Regions from separate parts of the Mesorhizobium sp. CNPSo 4688 genome, predicted to be linked through region 2. Evidence: riboswitches for the same ligand, from Rfam matches in the RefSeq annotation. Region 2 holds a riboswitch; each other region holds the start of a gene.
What was found. Region 2 has a riboswitch for cobalamin ahead of AC04SH_RS10735 (DUF1636 family protein). Riboswitches for the same ligand answer to the same signal wherever they lie in the genome.
Positions count from the first base shown of each region.

Region 1: it holds a riboswitch for cobalamin, as region 2 does, so the genes downstream of both, AC04SH_RS10140 (aromatic ring-hydroxylating oxygenase subunit alpha) here and AC04SH_RS10735 (DUF1636 family protein) in region 2, are expected to answer to the same signal.
Region 3: it holds a riboswitch for cobalamin, as region 2 does, so the genes downstream of both, metE (5-methyltetrahydropteroyltriglutamate--homocysteine S-methyltransferase) here and AC04SH_RS10735 (DUF1636 family protein) in region 2, are expected to answer to the same signal.

Region 1 is NZ_JBWLUY010000004.1:441,983-448,743, forward strand. It holds gene AC04SH_RS10125 (serine kinase) at 1-73, opposite strand, end outside; gene AC04SH_RS10130 (PqqD family protein) at 132-557, opposite strand; gene AC04SH_RS10135 (FAD-binding oxidoreductase) at 719-1,819, opposite strand; gene AC04SH_RS10140 (aromatic ring-hydroxylating oxygenase subunit alpha) at 1,898-3,145, opposite strand; cobalamin riboswitch at 3,263-3,465, opposite strand; gene AC04SH_RS10145 (DUF680 domain-containing protein) at 3,967-4,170, shown strand; gene AC04SH_RS10150 (DUF680 domain-containing protein) at 4,251-4,454, shown strand; gene AC04SH_RS10155 (DUF680 domain-containing protein) at 4,578-4,817, shown strand; gene AC04SH_RS10160 (ABC transporter ATP-binding protein) at 4,992-6,104, opposite strand; gene bglA (beta-galactosidase BglA) at 6,170-6,761, opposite strand, start outside.
Region 2 is NZ_JBWLUY010000005.1:96,736-103,496, reverse strand. It holds gene AC04SH_RS10740 (winged helix-turn-helix domain-containing protein) at 69-1,271, shown strand; cobalamin riboswitch at 1,301-1,504, shown strand; gene AC04SH_RS10735 (DUF1636 family protein) at 1,544-1,978, shown strand; gene cobW (cobalamin biosynthesis protein CobW) at 1,975-3,012, shown strand; gene cobN (cobaltochelatase subunit CobN) at 3,032-6,619, shown strand; gene cobG (precorrin-3B synthase) at 6,616-6,761, shown strand, end outside.
Region 3 is NZ_JBWLUY010000028.1:5,309-12,069, reverse strand. It holds gene AC04SH_RS31400 (adenosine kinase) at 1-264, shown strand, start outside; cobalamin riboswitch at 1,738-1,936, shown strand; gene metE (5-methyltetrahydropteroyltriglutamate--homocysteine S-methyltransferase) at 2,055-4,379, shown strand; partial or broken gene AC04SH_RS31390 (LysR family transcriptional regulator) at 4,831-5,780, opposite strand; gene AC04SH_RS31385 (hypothetical protein) at 6,170-6,439, opposite strand; gene AC04SH_RS31380 (hypothetical protein) at 6,426-6,761, opposite strand, start outside.

The DNA.
Region 1 (6,761 bases), on a different contig from region 2:
TCGCAGCGCTTTCCGCGGCAGCCAGCACATGGCGAGCATAATCCGGCAGGGTTTGCAGCGTGATCGAGGGCATGGCCTGGCTATTTCGGCCTCCGGTGTGGCGAATGCTCCGGTTCACCTTGGAGAAACGTCTACGCCTGTTTGACCGCCGGCCAGCCGAGGGGTTCCTCGACCTCGTGGATCGGGTCGACGATGATGAGATCGGCAAGGTCGTCATGGACATCGACCTTGAGCGGCTCGCTGGTGGCGGCCAATTCAGCCTTGAGATCGTCTGGAAGCGGTTGCGCCGGCGTCTCGGCCGGAACGATGAGCCCGAAGTCGAGCAGTCGTGCGATGAAGCGTTCGAGGTCGGCCAGCGCTATGGTTGTACCGCCACCAGCCGTCGCCCTGGCCACTGCCTGGGCATCAACACCCGACGCCAGCGCCTGCCAGACCCGGCTGCCGGAATCGGAAAAGCCGAAATATTTGCCATTCGAAAGGTCGAGAACGACGGCCTCGCCATCGAAAGACTCGAAAACGATGTCTTTGCTTGCTATAGCGTAGACCCGTTGCTGCATCGCTCCATTCCCCTTTCAGACCCCTGGAAGAAATCGCGCCGGTTCGCGGTCTGCCAAGCTCCGCTGAAAAGGCCTCTAACCAGTTGGCCTTTCTTTGGCAAGACAAAGTCCGCGGGCATCGTGTCCGGGCGGGGCGGTCGGTTGCGGTGACGCAGGCCGGCTCAGGCCTCGATTTCGAGCGCCGACAGCGGTTTCGAGCAGCAGGCAAGGATGAAACCGTCATCGATCTCATGGTCGAGGATGCCGCCATTGTGGCTCATCTCGACATCGCCGGAGACCTTCTTCACCTTGCAGGTGCCGCACAGGCCGAACTCGCAGGCGGCTGGTATCCGCACGCCCGAGCTGCGCGCCGTCTGCAGCACGGTCTGGCCGGCGACGCAGTCGGCGTCGACCGCCGAAAGCGAGAAGCGGATCGGCGTGACGGCTTCGACAGGGACAGCAGTGCCGTCTTCAGCGGGTGAGGCAAACGGCGCCGGGACTTCCTCCACCGCGGGCGCGGCAAAGCTCTCCTGATGATACTTCGTCATGTCAAAGCCCGCGGCATCGAGCATGCCGCGCACGGCGCGCATGAATGGATCGGGGCCGCAGCAGAAGATTTCGCGCTCGCGGAAATCGGGCGCCAGCAAGGGCAGCCGGATCGCGTCGATGCGGCCCATATGGCCGTACCAGCCTTCACGGCTCGAGCGCTCCTCGATCATGAAGCCGAGCGACAGGCCGGGCATATGACCGCCGAGCAGTTCAAGTTCCTTGCGGAAGATGATCTCTTCCGCACGCCGCGCGCAATTGACGAAGCCGACATCTGTCCATGGCGCGCAGTCGTTCAGCCAGCGCAGCATCGACATCATCGGCGTCACGCCGGAGCCGGCCGAGATGAACAGATATTTGGCCGCGGGGTGGCTGTGCAACGAGAAGTCGCCGGCCGGTCCGTAGGCCTTGACGTGCGAGCCGGGCGTCAGATGGTCGAACATCCATCGCGTGCCTATGCTGCCGGCCTGCGCCTTCACGGTCACCGCGATCGAGAACGGCCGCGACGGCGACGACGACAGCGTGTAGGTGCGCATCAGCGGCCCGTCCGGTGTCGGCAGCTCCAGCGTCACGAACTGGCCCGGCTTGTAGCGGAACCAGGTCTGGTTGTCGGAGCGGAAGGTGAAGGTCTTGACGTCAGGCGCCTCGTCGCTGACGCCGATCACTTCCAGCACCTGCAGCCTGTCGTTCCACGGCGCCATCTGGTCGAGATGGCGATAGAGCCCAAGATCCGTCATCGCATTCATCCCTCTGTCCTTTTTGCTCTGCTCATGTCGTGATCCCAAAACCGCGATACACTTTTGGGCGACATGAGCTCACGCGACGCTGCGCAGCGCCGGCCGGCCGCCTTCGGCGAGGCGCGGACCGATGAAGGCTGCATACCATTCGACGAACTGGATCACGCCGCCCTCATGCAGCTCCGAATAGGGGCCAGGCTCATAGGCCGGCGACAGGATGCCGAAGGCGTTTTCCTCAACGATGCGGCGGTCCTGGTCGTTGGTTTCGGTCCAGACATGGGTGAGCTCTTCAAGATTGTAGTCGACGCCCTCGACCGCATCCTTGTGCACCAGCCACTTGGTCGTCACTGCGGTTTCGGTGGCGCTGATCGGCAGCACCCGGAAGGTCACTGCATGGTCGATCAGGATGTGATTCCAGGTCGTCGGATAGTGGTAGTGCATCAAGGTGCCGATGCGGTCGGCGGCAACAGTGTCTGAGAGGTTCTTCGTCACCGCGCGCTTTCCCGTCATCGTGTAGCTGACGGCATCGCGCAGCAGCGGCGCGCGGGTGGCGCGGTATTGTCCGGCCGGATCGATGCGGAATTTGCTCGGCAGGCCCGCCGCTTCGCATTTCGCCCAATGCGCCAGCATCTCCGGATCGCTGTCGGCGCCCTGCACGCCGGTTACCGTCGGCGCTTCCGGGAAGGTCTTGCAGAGTTCCGGATGGTTGCCGGCGCAGTGGTAGCACTCGCGGTTGTTTTCCCAGACCAGCTTCCAGTTGCCCTTCTCGACGATGGTCGATTCGAAAGCGATCTTGGCTTCGCTCAGCCGGTGCGGCTTGAGGTAGGGCTCGATCATGGCCCGCATCGGCGCGAAGTCTGCGGGTTCTTTCGCCAGGCAGATGAAGACGTACCCGGCCACGCTTTCGCAGGCGACCGGCTTCAGGCCGAACTGGCTCTTGTCGAAACCCTCGGCCATCTGGCGGGCGAAGAGCAGGCGGCCATCGAGCTCGTAGGTCCACTGGTGATAGGGGCAGACGAGCTTTGCCGCCGTGCCTTTGTCGGTGTTGCAGACGCGACTGCCGCGATGGCGGCAGGAATTGTGAAAGGCGTTGATGTTGCCCTTCTGGTCGCGGACGAGCACCACCGGATAGTCGCCGATCTGCACAGTGATATAACTGCCGGGCTTCGGCAGTTCGCAATCATGGCCGACGAACAGCCAGTCGCGATACCAGATCAGCTCCATGTCGAGCTTGAAATAGTCCGGGTCGGTGTAGAAGGGTTGCTCGAGCGAAAAGCCTTGCTTGCGGCCGTTCAAGAGCCTCAGCATATCGTTGCGCGCATCCATAGTTCTGTCCTCGTGGTTTAAGGACTGAACTTGGTGGTGATGGAGGAAGGATCGGCCGCAGGCCGGCAACACGCCGGGCATGCGCTATCCACCTCTTGACCGCCCACCGCGATCAGTCGAGTTCAAGCATCTCGGGCTGGTTTCCGGGCTCTGGAGTTGTCCTTGCGGACCATCGCGACACCTTCCCAGGCTTCTCGCCCAGTGGTCTCCCGTTGCGACTTGAACTCCACCACCGTTGCGGGGGCAGCGCCGGATTCTGACCGGCTTCCCAATTCTCCGCTCCGTCGTCACGAAGCGGCACCTGAGATGCGATCATCTAATCACGGCAGCGATCGCGACATCGGCATGAAAGCGACATCGTCTCCATGCGGCGCGACACGCACGACAAACGCGGCGGCAGACGATCGTGGGGCTGACGGTGTTGTTTTCGGGGCGGATCGCGGCCCTCGCAACTCACCTCGAATCAGACTGCCGACTAAGGAAAAACACGTCAACGGTATCGAAAAGTGACTATTAGCAGTTTCTAAAATCGAACCGAACGGTTCGTTTCTGTTGACAATGCGTGCAGGACAGTGTGAACGCTGACGCCCGGACACACTCGGTGAGCCGGATGGCATGGCCACATAAGCCTTTGTATTATTTACATAAAGTAAGATGGTAGGCATGCTTATGAAAATTACAAGAGGTGAAATCATGGCCCAGCCGGAACAACTTCGTGATTGGAAACCAGCCTATGGCTTTCCCACATCGGGGCTGTCCGAACGACGCGAATTGCTCCCACCACACGCCGCTAGACGGACAGCAAAACTGGAGTACTAAAAATGAAAAAGATCATCCTTACTGCCGCGGCCGTTTTGGCCATCACCGGCAGCGCCTTCGCTGGTAGCGACAATTATGGTTCCAATGGTGCGAACCAGCCCGCTGCCGCGGTTGACAGCTCGTATACGGCTTCCATTCAGAAGTCGGCGCCCGCTGACAAGCAGCCCGTCGTTCAGGGCAGCGACCGCAACCTCTTCGGCCGTTAACAGCTGATCCCGATCCAAACAAAAGCGTAGCGGCCTGTCCGCCGGTCTTGGGATCTCGAAGAAATTCAGGAGTATTTAAAATGAAAAAGATCATCGTTGCTGCCGCCGCCGTTCTGGCCGTTTCCGGCAGCGCTTTCGCCGCCAGTGACAACTATGGTTCGAACGGCGCCAACCAGCCTGCGGTTACGTCGACCGATAGTGGCCACACGGCTTCGGTTGCGAAGTCGGATTCGGCTGCTCAGGCCCCCGCACAGGGCGCCGACCGTAACCTCTTCGGTCGCTAACAGACGATCGGGATCTGACCTCAGAGTTTTTCGGACAACGATCCCAGTCGAACATCGAACAAGCTGCAGAGCGGCGTGATCACCAACCGCTCTGCCACATGATGAAAATTCAGGAGACTTGACATGAAGAAGATCGCTCTTGCTGCCGCTGCGCTTTTGGTTGCCGCCGGCAGTGCTTATGCCCGCAACGACAATGTCGGCTCTAGCGCCGTCGACAACAAGGCGACCGTCAACGTCGACAACACCCGGACGTCGTCGGTGCCCAACACCGGTTCGCCGGTCTACAAGTTGTTGAACTCGTCGGGCGACGTACAGAAGTCCGCCCCGCAAGGCAGCGACCGGAACCTCTTCGGCAACCGCTAGAACGTTTCACCGTTTCACAGAAACGGCGAACCGCCCTATCTCTTTGTTTTTCGCAATTCCCGGACGGAAAACCGCTCACACTTTTCCTGGAATTGCTCTAACAGCCGAAATTTCCAAAAAGAGCGGCGGGCCTGGCCCGCCGCTCTTTTTTCATGCCAATACGACGCGCCGATCTCAGGCCGCCTTCACTTCCACCGGCTTGAGCGAGAAGGAATGCCCGTCGGCGTCGAAGATGTGCAGGTCGCCGGCATCCGCAGTCAGCCGCAGCTTCGCCCCGCGCTTGACCTCGACATTGCCGGGCAGCTTGGTCACCAGCGGCAGGTCGGCGCGGCCGATGTCGACATAGACCAGTTGGACCTCGCCGAGCTGCTCGACATAGTCCACCACGCCTTCGAAAAGATACTCCGTGCCGGTGGCAACCGACAGATCTTCCGGCCGCACGCCGAAGCTGACCGCCGCGCCCTTGGCGGACGCCGGCGTCGCAATCGGCACCGTGGCCTTGCGGCCACCGACATGGCTGACGATGGTCGGGTCGCCGGTCTTGTCGATTGTCGCCGGCAAGATATTCATGGCCGGCGAGCCGATGAACTGGGCGACGAACAGATTGCCGGGCTTCTTGTAGAGGTCCATCGGCGTGCCGACCTGCTCGATATGGCCGTCCTTCAGCACCACGATGCGGTCGGCCAGCGTCATCGCCTCGACCTGGTCGTGGGTGACGTAGATCATCGTCGTGTTGGGCATCGATTCCTTGAGCTTGGCGATCTCGATGCGGGTGGCGACGCGCAGTGCCGCGTCGAGGTTCGACAGCGGCTCGTCGAACAGGAACACTTTCGGGTTGCGCACGATGGCGCGGCCGATGGCGACGCGCTGGCGCTGGCCGCCCGACATCGCCTTGGGCAGACGGTCGAGATATTTGGTCAGCTGCAGGATCTCCGCTGCCTGCCGCACCCTTTTGTCGATCTCGGCCTTGCTTTCCTTGCCGATCTTCATCGAGAACGCCATGTTGTCGTAGACCGTCATGTGCGGATAAAGCGCATAGGACTGGAACACCATGGCAATGCCGCGCTTCGAAGGCGGCACATCGTTCACGACCTCGCCGGCGATCTTCAACTCGCCGGAGGTGATCTCCTCAAGTCCGGCGATCGAGCGCAGCAAGGTCGACTTGCCGCAGCCCGACGGGCCGACAAAGACGATGAACTCGCCCGACTTAATGTCGAGGTCGATGCCGTGGAGAATGTGCAGATTGCCGTATGATTTCTTCACCTGTCTCAGCGTGACATCGGCCATGATTTCCTCCCAGTGATTTCCCTAGAGAACCCAGATTTCCTCAAGAAATTCCGTTTCGTCAAAACTCAGTCGATGCGCCCGAACCAGGCGCCGTAGCCGCCGAGGCGGATGGAGCCTGTGCCGGATTGTCCCGAGAAACCGTGCCCGGCCAAGGGCTGCAGCGCCTGGCCGAGATCGACCTCGGCCGGCCTGCTGCCTAGATTGAAGACGCAGACGATCTGCTCATTACCCTCGCGGCGGGTGAAGGCGACGGTGTCGCCCTCGCTTTCAATGAACTCGATGTCGCCTTTGGCCAGCGCCGGATGCTGGCGGCGGAAGCCGAGGAAGCGCCGGTAGTGCTCGAGCAGCGAGGCGGCATCGCCCTGCTGCACGTTGACCGCTTGCGACAAATGCTTGCCCGGCACCGGCAGCCACGGCTTGGCCGTCGAAAAGCCGGCATTGCTGGCGGTTGCATCCCATACCATCGGCGTGCGGCAGCCGTCGCGACCCTTGAATTCGGGCCAGAAGCGGATGCCATAGGGGTCCTGCAGGTCCTCGAACTTGAGCTCGGCTTCGCCCAGCCCAAGCTCCTCGCCCTGATAGAGGCAGACCGAGCCGCGCAGCGACATCAGCAGCGCCGAGATCACCTTGAGATAGGCGGCCGGATCGGCCTCATCG
Region 2 (6,761 bases):
CCATTTGCCTGTTAGCATGGTCGGAATCACCGGCTAAAAATCGGGCAAATGGATCGAGGCAAGGCACTTTGACGAAGGACAAAATTTCACTCGCGACGGCCAGGCGGATCGCACTCGCAGCGCAAGGGTTTCTCGATCCCCGGCCGGGCGGCACGCCCGACCGCCGCCACCTCGCCCGCGTGCTCTCGCGCACCGGCCTGCTGCAGATCGATTCCGTCAGCGCCGTGGTGCGCGCCCATTATATGCCGCTCTACTCCCGCCTTGGCCCCTACCCGCTCGCCTTGCTCGACAATGCCGCCCTCACCCGCAAGCGCACGGTGTTCGAATACTGGGCGCATGAGGCCTCTTTCCTGCCGGTCGAGACCTGGCCGCTGATGCGCTGGCGCATGCAGCGCGCCGAGCAGGGCGACGAAATGTATCTCGGCCTCGCCAAATGGGGCCGCGAACACGCCGGCTATATCGAAGAGATCTACCGCGCGGTCGCCGAGCGCGGCCCGATTGCCGCTTCGGCGCTCGAAGGCCAGAAGGGCTCGGGCGGCTGGTGGGGCTGGAGCCATGCCAAGCATGCCTTCGAATGGCTGTTCTGGGCCGGCCGCATCACCACAGCGCACCGCCGCGGCTTCGAGCGTTTCTACGATCTGCCCGAGCGCGTGCTGCCTCAGGCGATCCTCGATCTGCCGGTGCCGGCCGCCGAGGACGCGCATCGCGAGTTGCTGCGCATTTCCGCCCGCGCCCACGGCATCGCCACATCAGGCGATTTGCGCGACTATTTCCGCCTGTCGCCGGCCGACATGAAGGGACGGCTGGAGGAACTCGTCGAGTTGGGCGAATTGCTGCCGGTGCGCGTCGAAGGCTGGGACAAACCGGCTTACCTCCACAAGAACGCCCGCCTGCCGCGAAAAATCGAGGCGCGCGCGCTGCTGGCGCCGTTCGATCCCGTCGTCTTCGAACGCTCGCGCAGCGAGCGGCTGTTCGATTTCCACTACCGCATCGAGATCTACACCCCGGCCGAAAAGCGGCAATATGGCTATTACGTGCTGCCATTCCTGCTCGGCGACCGGATCGTGGGGCGCGTCGACCTCAAAGCCGACCGTCCCGCCAGCGTGCTGCGCGTCCACGCCGCCTATGCCGAGCCGGGGGCGCCGCCGGAGTCTGCTGCACAACTCTTCGAGGAATTGAAGCAGATGCAGGGCTGGCTTGAGCTCGAGCGCATCGAAGTGACGCCGGCCGGCGATTTGGGGCAGCCTTTGGCCGACATCGCCATGTCGTAGCCGTGCGTTGACACCGCCGCTCGCAAAAGCCTAAATCCGCTGCAGACGGTCCCTTGCCCGCAACGGCAGGGGCTAAGAGGGAATGCGGTGCGGGATTTCGATCTCAAATCCGCGGCTGTCCCCGCAACTGTAAGCGAAGAGCCAAGGCCGAAAGCCACTGGGTAACACCGGGAAGGCGGCTACCAAGGCGATGACCCGCGAGCCAGGAGACCTGCCGTCTGCGACAGAAGAATCCGATCGCCTGGCGGGTTTCCGGGCAAGGAGCCCGGTTTTTGGACCAGAACAGCAGTTTTTCGGCTGGCACAGCGGATGTTTCGTCCGCCGATGGTGACGCGTTGACTGGCGTGACCGTCATTGTCTGCGCCTCCTGCCGCGACGAGGCCGGCTCGGACGCTCACCCCCGCGCCGGCGAACTGCTGGCCGACGACACGCGCCGCGCCGCAGCCGATGACAACGTCCGTGTCCGCACGGTCGAATGCCTCGGCAACTGCAAGCGCCGCCTCAGCGCCGCCATCCTGCGCGACGGCTGCTGGAGCTATGTCTTCGGCGACCTGACCGCGACCAGCGGCGCCGATCTCGTCACCGGGGCAAAGCTCTTCGCGACCTCGACCGACGGCCTCATCCCCTGGCGCGGCCGGCCCGATTCCCTCAAGCGGGGCCTTGTTGCCCGCATCCCGCCCCTCGACATGCTGAAGGACTTGATATGACCGCTTCCGTTTCCCGTGTTCCCTGCACCGTCGTCACCGGCTTCCTCGGCGCCGGCAAGACGACGCTGGTCCGCCATCTCCTGGAAAACGCCGGCGGCAAGCGCATTGCCATCATCGTCAACGAGTTCGGCGACATCGGCATTGACGGCGAAATCCTGAAAGGTTGTGGCATCGACACCTGTCCCGAGGAAAACATCGTCGAACTGGCCAATGGCTGCATCTGCTGCACCGTTGCCGACGATTTCGTGCCGGCGCTTGACCAGATCCTGGCGCTGACGCCGAAAGTCGACCATATCCTGATCGAAACATCCGGCCTCGCTCTGCCCAAGCCGCTGGTCCAGGCGTTTCAGTGGCCGAGCGTGAAAAGTCGTGTCACGGTTGATGGCGTCATCGCCGTGGTCGACGGTCCGGCGCTGGCCGAAGGCCGCGTCGCCAACGACATGGACGCCCTGCAGGCGCAGCGTGTCCAGGACGAGACGCTGGACCATGACGACCCGGTCGAAGAAGTGTTCGAGGACCAGATCGCCTGCGCCGACCTGGTCATCCTGTCGAAGAGCGATTTGATGGATTCAGCCGGGTCGGCCCGCGCCAACGCCATCATCGGCGAACACTCCGCCCGCGCCGTAAAAATCGTGCCGACCGCGCATGGCAAGGTCGATCCCTCCGTGCTGCTCGGACTCGGCCTTGCCGTCGAGGACGACATCGAGAACCGCAAGTCGCACCATGACGGCGCCTTCGACCACGAGCATGACGACTTCGACACCTTCATCGTCGATATCCCCTCGATCGCCAATCCGGATGAACTGGCAAAGCGCGTCGCCACCGTCGCCGAAGAAGAGAATGTGCTGCGCGTGAAAGGCTTCGTCGATGTCGGCGGCAAGCCGATGCGGCTTCTGCTGCAGGCGGTCGGCCCGCGCGTCAACCATTACTATGACCGCGCCTGGACGGTCGAGGACGACCGCCGCTCGCGCCTCGTCGTCATTGGCCTCAAGGGGCTGAACCGCCCGGCGATCGAGCGTATACTCGCCGGCTGACCCCAAATCACGAGCCGCAATGCACATACTCACCACGACCTCCGCCTCGCTCGACGATCTCGCCGAGCCAGTTGATCTCAGGCAGACGCCGGCGGATATCGTGGCCCTGTCCTTCACCGACAGCGACCTCGCCGGGCTGGCGGCCGCATGGAAGGCTGATGCCGCCCGCCTGCCCTCGATGCGGCTGGCGGCGTTGCGTGATTTGCGCCATCCCATGTCCGTCGACCTCTGGGTCGATAGCGTCGCCCGCCACGCCAAGATCATCTTGGTTCGCATCCTCGGCGGCTATGACTGGTGGCGCTATGGCTGCGACCAACTCGCCGCCACTGCCCGCGAACGCGGCATAAAGCTCGCGCTGCTGCCGGGCGAAAGCCACGACGAGGATCTCAGGCTGATCGAAGCCTCGACACTGCCGCGCGCGGAATTGGACGCCTTGCTTGGTTATTTCCGCGAAGGCGGCCCAGAGAATATGACAGCGCTGATGCAGCGGCTGGCGGGGCTGGCTGGGTCCAATGTGGTGGCGGCTGAGCCGGTCGCGGTGCCGAAAGCCGGCTACTACGAGCCAGGCCGCGGCGTCATCCCCCTCCCCCTCGAGGGGAGGGTCCGGCCGCAGGCCGGGGGTGGGGTCGCCGGTGAAGTGCGCCGACTTTCTGAAGCGCGGCGGCTCAAAGAAACGCCGCATCCAGTCGTACCGACCCCACCCGGCCCTTCGGGCCACCCTCCCCTCGAGGGGGAGGGAAAGGTCGTGCCCATCCTCTTCTACCGTTCGATGCTGCTCGCCGCAGACGTGGCGCCTATCGACGCACTCGTCGAAGCACTTCGCCAGCGCTGCATCGCGCCGGTCCCGATCTTCGTCTCCAGCCTGAAAGACGCCACCTCCCTCGCCTTCGTCGAAACCGCGCTGGCCACGCTGAACCCCGCCGCCATCATCACCGCGACCGCCTTCGCTTCCGGCGCTGAACCCGGCGTCGAAACCCTGTTCGATCGCGCCGGCGTGCCCGTCTTCCAGGTCATCGTCGCCACCACCCGCCGCGACGTCTGGGAAAACAACCAGCGCGGGCTCGCACCCGCCGACCTCGCCATGCATGTCGTGCTGCCTGAACTCGACGGCCGCATCCTTGCCGGCGCGATCTCCTTCAAGGGCGAAAGCGAAACCGACCCCGCACTCGGCCATCGCGCCTTCGCCAACCGGCCGGAACCGGACCGCGTGGCGCAGGTGACGGATAGGGTAGCGGCGTTTATTCGCCTACAGGAGACGGCTCGCGCGGCGCGCAAGCTGGCGATATTGATTCCCGACTATCCGAGCGCCCCCGGCCGCACCGGCTATGCGGTTGGCCTCGACGTCCCGTCCAGCGTGCTGGCGATGCTGCATGACCTGAAGGAGCAGGGCTATGCGGTTGAAGGGATTCCACAAACGCCGCGCGCGCTGCTTGATGCGCTGGAGCGGGGTGGCGATGGGTTGGGGCTGGACGACTATCTGGGTTTCTCGAAGGCCCTGCCGGCTGAGGCACTGACTGCGGTCGAGGCGGCATGGGGCGCTCCTTCACCCTCCCCCTTGTGGGGAGGGTCGGTTCGCGACATGCGCGAAGCGGATGGCGCGAAACGGGGTGGGGGTAGCGGCGCACCACCCCCACCCGGCCCTGCGGGCCACCCTTCCGATAAGGGGGAGGGTAAGAGCGGCTTCCCCTTCCGCGCCGCCACCTTCGGCAACATCATCGTGGCACTGGCCCCCGATCGCGGCCGCTCGGCCGACCGCCGCGCCGATTACCACGACCCGACGCTCCCTCCCCGCCACGACCTCATCGCCTTCGGCCTGTGGCTGCGCAAGTCGCTCGGTATCCATGCGCTGATCCACGTCGGCGCCCATGGCACGCTGGAATGGCTACCCGGCAAGACAGTCGCGCTGTCGCAAGCCTGCTTTCCCGAGATCGTCACCGGTGGATTGCCCGTCATCTACCCCTTCATCGTCTCTAACCCGGGTGAGGCAGCACAAGCCAAGCGGCGCATTGCCGCCGTCACGCTTGGCCATCTGCCGCCGCCGCTGGCCGGCGCCGGCCTTGACGAGGAACAGCACAAACTTGAGCGGCTGGTCGACGAATACGCCCAGGCCGACGGTCTCGACCGCCGCCGCCGCGACCGCCTGGCAAAACTGATCGTCGACACCGCGCGAAAGACCGGCCTTGCCTCCGAAGCCGGCGTCGCCAAAACCGACGCGCCCGATGAAGCGCTGCGCCGTATCGATGCCTGGCTTTGCGACCTCAAGGATGTCGCCATCAAGGACGGCCTGCACATCTACGGCCGCGCCCCCGAGGACGAAGCTGATGCCATGCGGCTGCAAAGCGCTGCTGCCGAAAAGACAGCGCTGCTCACAGCGCTCGACGGCCGCCACGTCAAGGCCGGTCCGGCAGGTGCGCCGGCGCGTGGCCGCTCCGATGTGCTGCCCACCGGCCGCAACCTCTTCACCTCCGACCCGCGCACCATGCCGACGCCGACCGCCTACGATCTTGGCAAGGTGGCGGCGGAAGAGGTGGTGCGAGGCTATATGCAGTCGCATGGCGACTGGCCGCGCTCGCTGGTCATCGATCTCTGGGGTTCGGCCTCGCTGCGCACCGGCGGCGAGGAGATCGCGCAAGGCCTGGCGCTGATGGGCTGCCGGCCGCAATGGGACACGGCTACCGGCCGCATCACCGGCATCGAAGTGCTGCCACCGGCCATCCTCGGCCGCCCGCGCGTCGATGTCACCTGGCGTATATCGGGCCTGTTCCGCGACATGTTCCCGACCCAGATCGCGCTGATCGATGCCGCCGCCAACGCCGTTGCCGCGCGCGACGAGGACGATTCGGAAAATCCGCTCGCCGCCAAAACCCGCACCGACGGCAAGATCAGCCCGCGCATCTTCGGCACCTCGCCCGGCACCTATGGCGCCGGCATCGAGGACCTGTTGTCGAGTGGTGATTGGGGCGTGCGCGAAGAGATCGGCCGCGCCTATCTCAATGCCACATCGCATGCCTATGGCGGCGCCGAGGGCGACGGCATCGCCTCCCCCGGCGCTTTCGAAACCCGCATCGCCGAGGCCGATCTTCTCGTCCACACCGGCGACGACCCCGGCCGCGACATTCTCGAAGGCTCCGCCGATGTCGCCTTCATCGGCGGCTTTTCGGCGGCCCTGGCCGCGCTGGGCCGAAACGCCGACGTCATCGTGCTCGACACGACGGATCCGCAAAAACCAAAGCCGCGTTCGGTGAGCGAAGCCGTATCGCGGGTGGTGCGAGCACGAGCGGTCAACGCGCGGTTTATATCGGGCCAGATGCGCCACGGCCCGCGCGGCGCTTCCGAATTCGCCGAGACGGTCGACCGCCTCATCGGCTTTGCGGAAACCACCCACGCCATTTCGGGCGCGCTGATCGAGGCCGTGCATGACGCTTATGTCGGTGATCCCGACGTGCGCGCCTTCATCCTGCGCGAAAACCCCGCTGCCGCCAAAGTGATCGCCGAACGCTTCCTGTCGGCGCGCCGGCGCGGCCTCTGGCATCCCTTGCGCAACTCGATCGACGACGATCTCGCCGCGCTGATTGCCGAGGCCGAGGCGCTCGGGGTCGCGGCATGAACGCCTTTTCAAGGCGCGGCGCCTGCCCGGCCCTGTCAGCGCCGATGCAGACTGGCGACGGCCTGCTGGTCAGGCTCAACCCCGTTGCTGGAGGATTATCGCCGAAACTTCTGATCGGACTCTGCGAATCCGCCCTGCGGCA
Region 3 (6,761 bases), on a different contig from region 2:
GTGACGCGGTCCGAAAAAGGATCGATCATCGTGCGCGGTGACGAGACCGTGGTCATCCAGGCGACGGCGATCCGGGAACTCGTCGACACGACCGGCGCCGGCGACCTCTACGCCGCCGGCTTCCTGCATGGCTACACGCAAGGCCGCGACCTCAAGACCTGCGGCGACCTCGGCTCACTGGCCGCCGGACTGGCGATCCAGCAGATCGGCCCAAGGCCGAGGCAGAACCTGCGCCGCGAGGCGGAGCAAGCCTGGCTGCTCTAGTTGGCGGCAAGACCAGATCCACCCGGTGCGAGCTGTTCAATGAACAGCGGGGGCAAAGAGGGATCTCAGGATCCGAGGCAGCAGGATCAAGGCTATGTCGGCACCGTTCAAGACAGGCAGGTGGCGGCGCCCCTGACCAGATCACGCTCGTCGTAGCTTGACTGGACGGGAACGTTGATGCCGCGCGTATAGAGGAGGGATCAACAGTCTCCTCTGAGGACTGCTGGGTTGCTGATGTTTCAATCTCGTCCCGACAAAGTGCAGCCCTCTGAATCCCGAAAGCGGAGTCGCATCTCCGCTCTGCGCCCGAGGGGATCACCGTAGTGCCGTCAATTGCCGCCTCGACATCTTTGCTTTCTACACACTCCAGGTGTGCATCAGGGGTGAGATGCAGCAACTCGGACTGGCCCAGCCAGCTGTCGGGTTGAGCGCCGGCAGGAAGCACAGCGCCTCGCAGCGCTCTTCGACGGCCCGATATGTCCTTCAGAGGCATCGAATGTCCTATCCATCGTCGCACTGGCTTCGGCCGCATGGGCTTCTCCACCAGGCCTCATTTGCTGCGCGCTTCACCCGGCGGACAGCAGACCGCGAAGCCGCCACGGCCGCGAAAATCTCGTGATGGCGGCTCGACTGCGCGACCGGCCCGCCATTTTGGGGCGACGTCCAGTGCAGTTGCCTGGCGTCGACCTCGCCCTTCATCTCTTGACCGCATGTTGCCTCGTCCTCTCAGCCAGCCGAGCCTCCCGACAGCCGGATAGATGATGACGATCCCCTCCTGGAGAATGTCTCGTTTGAAAAGCGTGACGGTCTGCGCCGCCTTATTTCCTCCGGCCGATCGCGTACCGTCTGCGGTTCTGCCGCGCTCGCGGCGAAACGCAGTCACTCTACCGTGCAACACACAATGGAAATACGACAGGCGCACCAGAAATGGTGGGGTCCGTGTCAAAGATTTCTAGGTAAACCCGCGAAAGCGAAACGGCATCTCTTGGTTTTGGCGTCGAGCAAGCTTTGCCTTTTGGCGCTTTTACGCTTCGAGCGGGCAGAATACCCGCAACCGATCCCGTGTGTATGAGTGCAACGTGTCAGAGCCGGATCTGCCAAATGCGGGCAAAAACGTCTGACCTGAGAAGAGACATAGGCACCTTGCCGACGCGTCATGTGTCTTGGCCTTTGGATTTCAAGAAGTCAGGGATGTGGGGCCCTCGATTCGGCGCTGAGGCCATTGATGATCGCCGGCATGTAGGCGATCGGATTGACGCCGCCGACTTGGCAGGCCGCGGTGGGCTCGAACAGCAAGCCGGCCGGAGTTCTCGATGTCTACTGGGCTTCGGGCGGTTCAATGCGTGGCCTGATTGCCGGTTGATCAGCGCGGTCGCAGTTACTCGCTCTCGGTGCAACCTATGCGCAACACCAAAATGTCACATAATGACATAAACATTTCTTTATGCGGTATTGACACACAGTTCCCTGCTGTGATTGTCTGCATGCCGTGGTTCTCCGTACGGCACTGCCGCATGGAGCTAAGAGGGAAGCCGGTGCGAGGCCGGCGCTGCCCCCGCAACTGTTAGCGGTGAGCCAACCCCACTCATGTCACTGAGGCGACAGCCTCGGGAAGACGGGGAGAAGCTATGACCCCGCGAGCCAGGAGACCTGCCACGACGAACTTTGTCCACGGGCGGGGTGTCTCGGTGGCCGCAGCAGCCCGGCGTTCGTGCCGGCCTACGAGGCGCCTTCTTGTCCCCACGCCCCAACCATCGGGGTATGGCATGACTGTCTCTCAGCAAATTCCTGTGGCAACGCTCGGTGTGCCGCGGTTCGGTCGCCGACGAGAACTGAAATTCGCGCTTGAAAGCTACTGGTCCGGAAAATCTTCCGCTACCGACCTTCTCACAACGGCGAAAGCGCTGCGTGCCGCCAACTGGGAAGAGCAGCGCGATCGCGGTGTGTCGAAAATTCCGTCGAACGACTTCTCGCTCTACGACCATGTGCTCGACACTGCAGAAATGGTCGGCGCGGTGCCGTCCCGATACGCCTGGAGTGGCGGCGAGCTCCCGCTCGACATCTACTTCGCCATGGCGCGCGGCGACCAAGGCCAGACGGGGAGCTGCGGGCACTCTGATCAGGAGCGTGCGGCTGGCCCTGCCCTGACCGCGATGGAAATGACCAAATGGTTCGACACCAACTATCACTACATCGTGCCGGAACTCGACGATGATCAGACGTTTGCCCTCTCGTCGACGAAACCGGTTGATCACTTCCTCGAGGCTAAAGCCCTCGGCATTCATACACGCCCAGTCATCCTTGGACCTGTCACCTTCCTCAAATTGGCGAAGTCACCTGCCGAGGGTTTCAATCCCATCGCGCTGCTGCCGCGGCTTCTGCCCGTCTACGAGCAGCTCCTGCGGAGGTTGAAACTTTCGGGAGCCGATTGGGTGCAGATCGACGAGCCGGCGCTTGTGCTGGATCTAAACCCGAACGAACAAGCGGCCTTTGAATTTGCCTATGGGCAGCTGTCAAATGCCGCGCCCGAACTGAAGATCATGCTGGCTACCTATTTCGGTGCGCTGGGTGACAATCTCGACACGGCGATTTCGCTGCCCGCAGCCGGACTGCATCTCGATCTTTCGCGCGCTCCCGAACAGTTGGAGACGATTGGTCGGCTCGCGCCTAAGGATCTGGTGCTGTCGCTTGGCTTGATCGATGGCCGCAACGTCTGGCGCGCGAACCTGCCTGCCATTCTCGACCGCATCAAGCCGATCGTCGCCGGCTGGCCCTTGGACCGCGTCGAAATTGCGCCGTCGTGCTCGATGCTGCATGTGCCCATGGACCTTCGGATGGAGACGGCACTCGATGCCACCATCAGGTCGTGGCTCGCCTTCGCCGCGCAGAAGACCGACGAACTGGTGGTGCTGGCGAGGGCGCTGTTCGAAGGCAGGGATTCAGTGGCAGACGAGTTGACAGCTTCCGCCGAGGCTGCCGCTGCTCGCGCAGCGTCCGCAAAGGTCCATGATCCGCTTGTTGAAGGTCGGATCGCCGGCATTGACGACAGCATGAAGCAACGAAAGAACCCTTTCCTCGTGCGTTCCACGGTCCAGGCCCGCACGCTAAGCCTGCCCCCGTTCCCAACCACCACCATAGGATCATTCCCGCAGACGACTCGGGTGCGCAAGGCCCGCTCCGCCCACAGGAAGGGCGAACTCAGCTATCTCGACTACGACAGCTTCCTGCAGAACGAGACCAAGACTGCCATTCGCTGGCAGGAGGAGATCGGGCTGGACGTGCTGGTGCACGGCGAGTTCGAACGAAACGACATGGTACAGCATTTCGGCGAGCAGCTGTCCGGCTTCGCCTTTACCCAGAATGGCTGGGTGCAAAGCTATGGCTCGCGCTACGTGCGCCCCCCGATTATCTTCGGCGACGTATCGCGCCCCAATCCGATGACGGTGCGCTGGTGGGAATTCTCCCAGTCGCTTACGCAAAAGCCAGTCAAGGGAATGCTCACAGGCCCTGTGACCATTCTTAACTGGTCTTTTGTCCGCGACGACATTCCCCGCTCCGAGGTCTGCCGCCAGATCGCGCTCGCCATTCGCGATGAAGTGACGGACCTGGAAAGATCTGGCGCAAAGATAATCCAGATCGACGAGGCGGCGTTTCGCGAAGGCTTGCCGCTGCTAAAGCGCGATTGGCAAGTCTATCTGGACTGGGCGGTCGAATGCTTCCGGCTGGCCTCGACGGGTGTAGAGGACGCGACCCAGATCCACACTCACATGTGCTATTCGGAGTTCAACGCGATCATCGACGCGATCGCTGAGCTGGACGCGGATGTAATTTCGATTGAGACATCGCGCTCGGCAATGGAACTGCTGGACGCCTTTACGAGCACCAAATATCCGAACGAAATCGGTCCCGGGATCTATGACATCCACTCACCGCGCGTTCCGGAAGTCGCCGAGATTTCGGCCCTCCTCATGCTTGCGCGCGAGCGGCTCTCCGACCGGCAACTTTGGGTAAACCCGGACTGCGGCCTCAAAACGCGCAAATGGGATGAGGTCCGCCCTGCCCTCGTGAACATGGTCGCTGCAGCACTCGCGCTCCGGGAGAGAGTGCAGGCCTGAGGCTTTGCCAAATTGTCGTTATATGGTGCGTCACCGACTACTGGTAACGCAAATTTCCGCGAACCCCCTCGGTCCGCAGAACGCTATCAACCACCTTGGATAAGCTGCCTGAACATTATCTGGCCGGCCTCACCTTGGATACTGGCGTGGTGCCACCGCGAGGGGCAGACGACGGAAGCGTCGTCTGCCCCTTGATATTGTATCGGGCACTTGGCGTCGGTCGCGACCGCCTCGCGGCCTCGCCTCCGTGATGGTCCGTCATACCGTTGTTTGGGGCTTTCCGAAGCTCAGGCCACTCACTTTCCCGAGGTCTGCGAAACAGGTCTAGGCGTCGTCGAGGTTTCAGCCGGTAAGATAGGATAACCCCCTTACGTGACGCTATGATCTACGAGGCATTGGCAGAGCCAAACATCCGCGTACGTCCTCAACCCTCGATCAGATTGACGTTTCTCTAAGCCAGGCCCGGAGCCGTTGCTGACCAGTCCTTGCTCTCAATCAATGTTTTCACGACCTTGGGGATCAACTTGCGGACCGGGGACACGGCTGGAGAGAGCTCATCTTTCGGGTTGACCGCAAGCACAACGGAACGGGTGATTACTGGATCGATGATCTTAACGGTGCGGACCTGGCCTTGAGACGCCTCTTTCCGAATAGCGGACGGGGCAAGGATGAATATGCCTTTCCTTCCATGACCATATCGATGATCGTGGAAAGGGAGTCGACTTCGAATTTTATGTCCAAAACACAGTCGTGCTGGGCGACGACATCAGCCACCGAACGCCTGACATTGTTGTTGCGCGTGGGCACCGCCAGCGGGAACGCATGCAGGCCGGCGAGCGGTATCGAATCTTCAAAAGGCAGTTCACCCGGCAGTACCACTAAACAAAACTCCTCGCGGGCCAGCACCGTCATTGGCCCCACGCTCTCGGCAGAGCGATAAAGGACTGCCAGGTTGAAACGGCCGGTAGCGATCCACTCCTCCAGTGGCGCTGTCATGCCCTCGATCATCTTAAGCGAGATCCTTGGCAATTCGCTTCTTACCGATTCAAGCAGGGGACCACTGAGGACGCGGGAGGCTCCGGACGGAATGCCAATGGTCACCTCCCCCGAAGGAGCAGCCACAGTTTTGGTCAGTTCCGCCTCAGCGAGCTGAATTTCCTTCAGGATGATCCGCGCGCGCTCAAGCAGCTTGCCTCCCGCCGCCGTGACGCTGATGCCGGTCCTGTCGCGAACCAGAAGCTGGGTGCCGAAGCCATCCTCCAGCTGACGCACATGCAGGCTTAGATCGCTTTGAGCAATGTTGAGTATCGCGGCTGCTTTCGTGAAACTGCCGGCTTCGACGATGCCGACAAAGTATCTTAGCTGCCTGATGCCCGCGATGAACAAATCCAACCAGGGCATGATCCCCAGTCCTTTTTTATCTATCTCGACACGAGATGACAGGCAAGACAAACCGTCCGCGCCAATCTCTTACCGTTCAACGAGGATGCAAAGTCTTGACGCTCCGATCTGGCTGTTCGTCCGTCCGGACCTGCCGGCCACCGCGGGGCTCGTTGCGCTCAACGGTCGGAGCTGACACTGACGCTGGGCGGCACGCCAGCCGCGTTTCGGCAAATGAAATTCACGAGAAGCGCTGCGGGACGACAGTTTCAGCGCGGCCGTTGAGGTCGCCGTGGCGATCAATCGACGAACGGTGAGGAATACTCCTGTACATGCGCCAGACTTGCGCGCACACGCAGAAAGAAAATCCAAAATCGGACTCTTCTGTTGCGGCAACCACTAGCCTTAACTCACCAAGTGCCTCGGGTTGCTTCAATTATCGTTGCCACATCGTTCCGATGATGGAACTCCTGCAGCGAAGTCAGTGCTCTTAAGAAGTCACGCACATCCACTTCAATGTCTGCAAAGTCGGACGCAGGATCGAGATGAGCCACAGCTATTTCAACGCCCGCATACCCTTTCGCTCGCGTCGTGCGCCAGTTCCGCTCGATGATCGCTGCCAGAGCGCGCTCCATACCGATCGCGTCGCGCGTCTCGATACGCATTTCAGCCGTGCCCATCTTGGCTTTGAAAAGGAGCTTTGTCGCCCCGTCCTGGCAGCGCATGGGGGAGATGGATGATCGAATCGTCATGGCCCGCTTTCTCTATCCAGGCAATGCGAATGGCCGGGAATTCTGCGGTCGCGATTTCATAGACGCCCTGATGGAAGGCCGTCATGCGGGTGTCGCGCTTCTTTGAATATCCCGCGCGGGCATCGGCGATCGTCTCCCGCAAGACCTGAATCTTGAATGCATGCCGAATTTCGTCCTGGCTTACGAGCCAGGCGACGATCCGTTCGTAGGTCAGATATCCGTTCAGAAAATCCTTCTCCTCGGCAAGCAG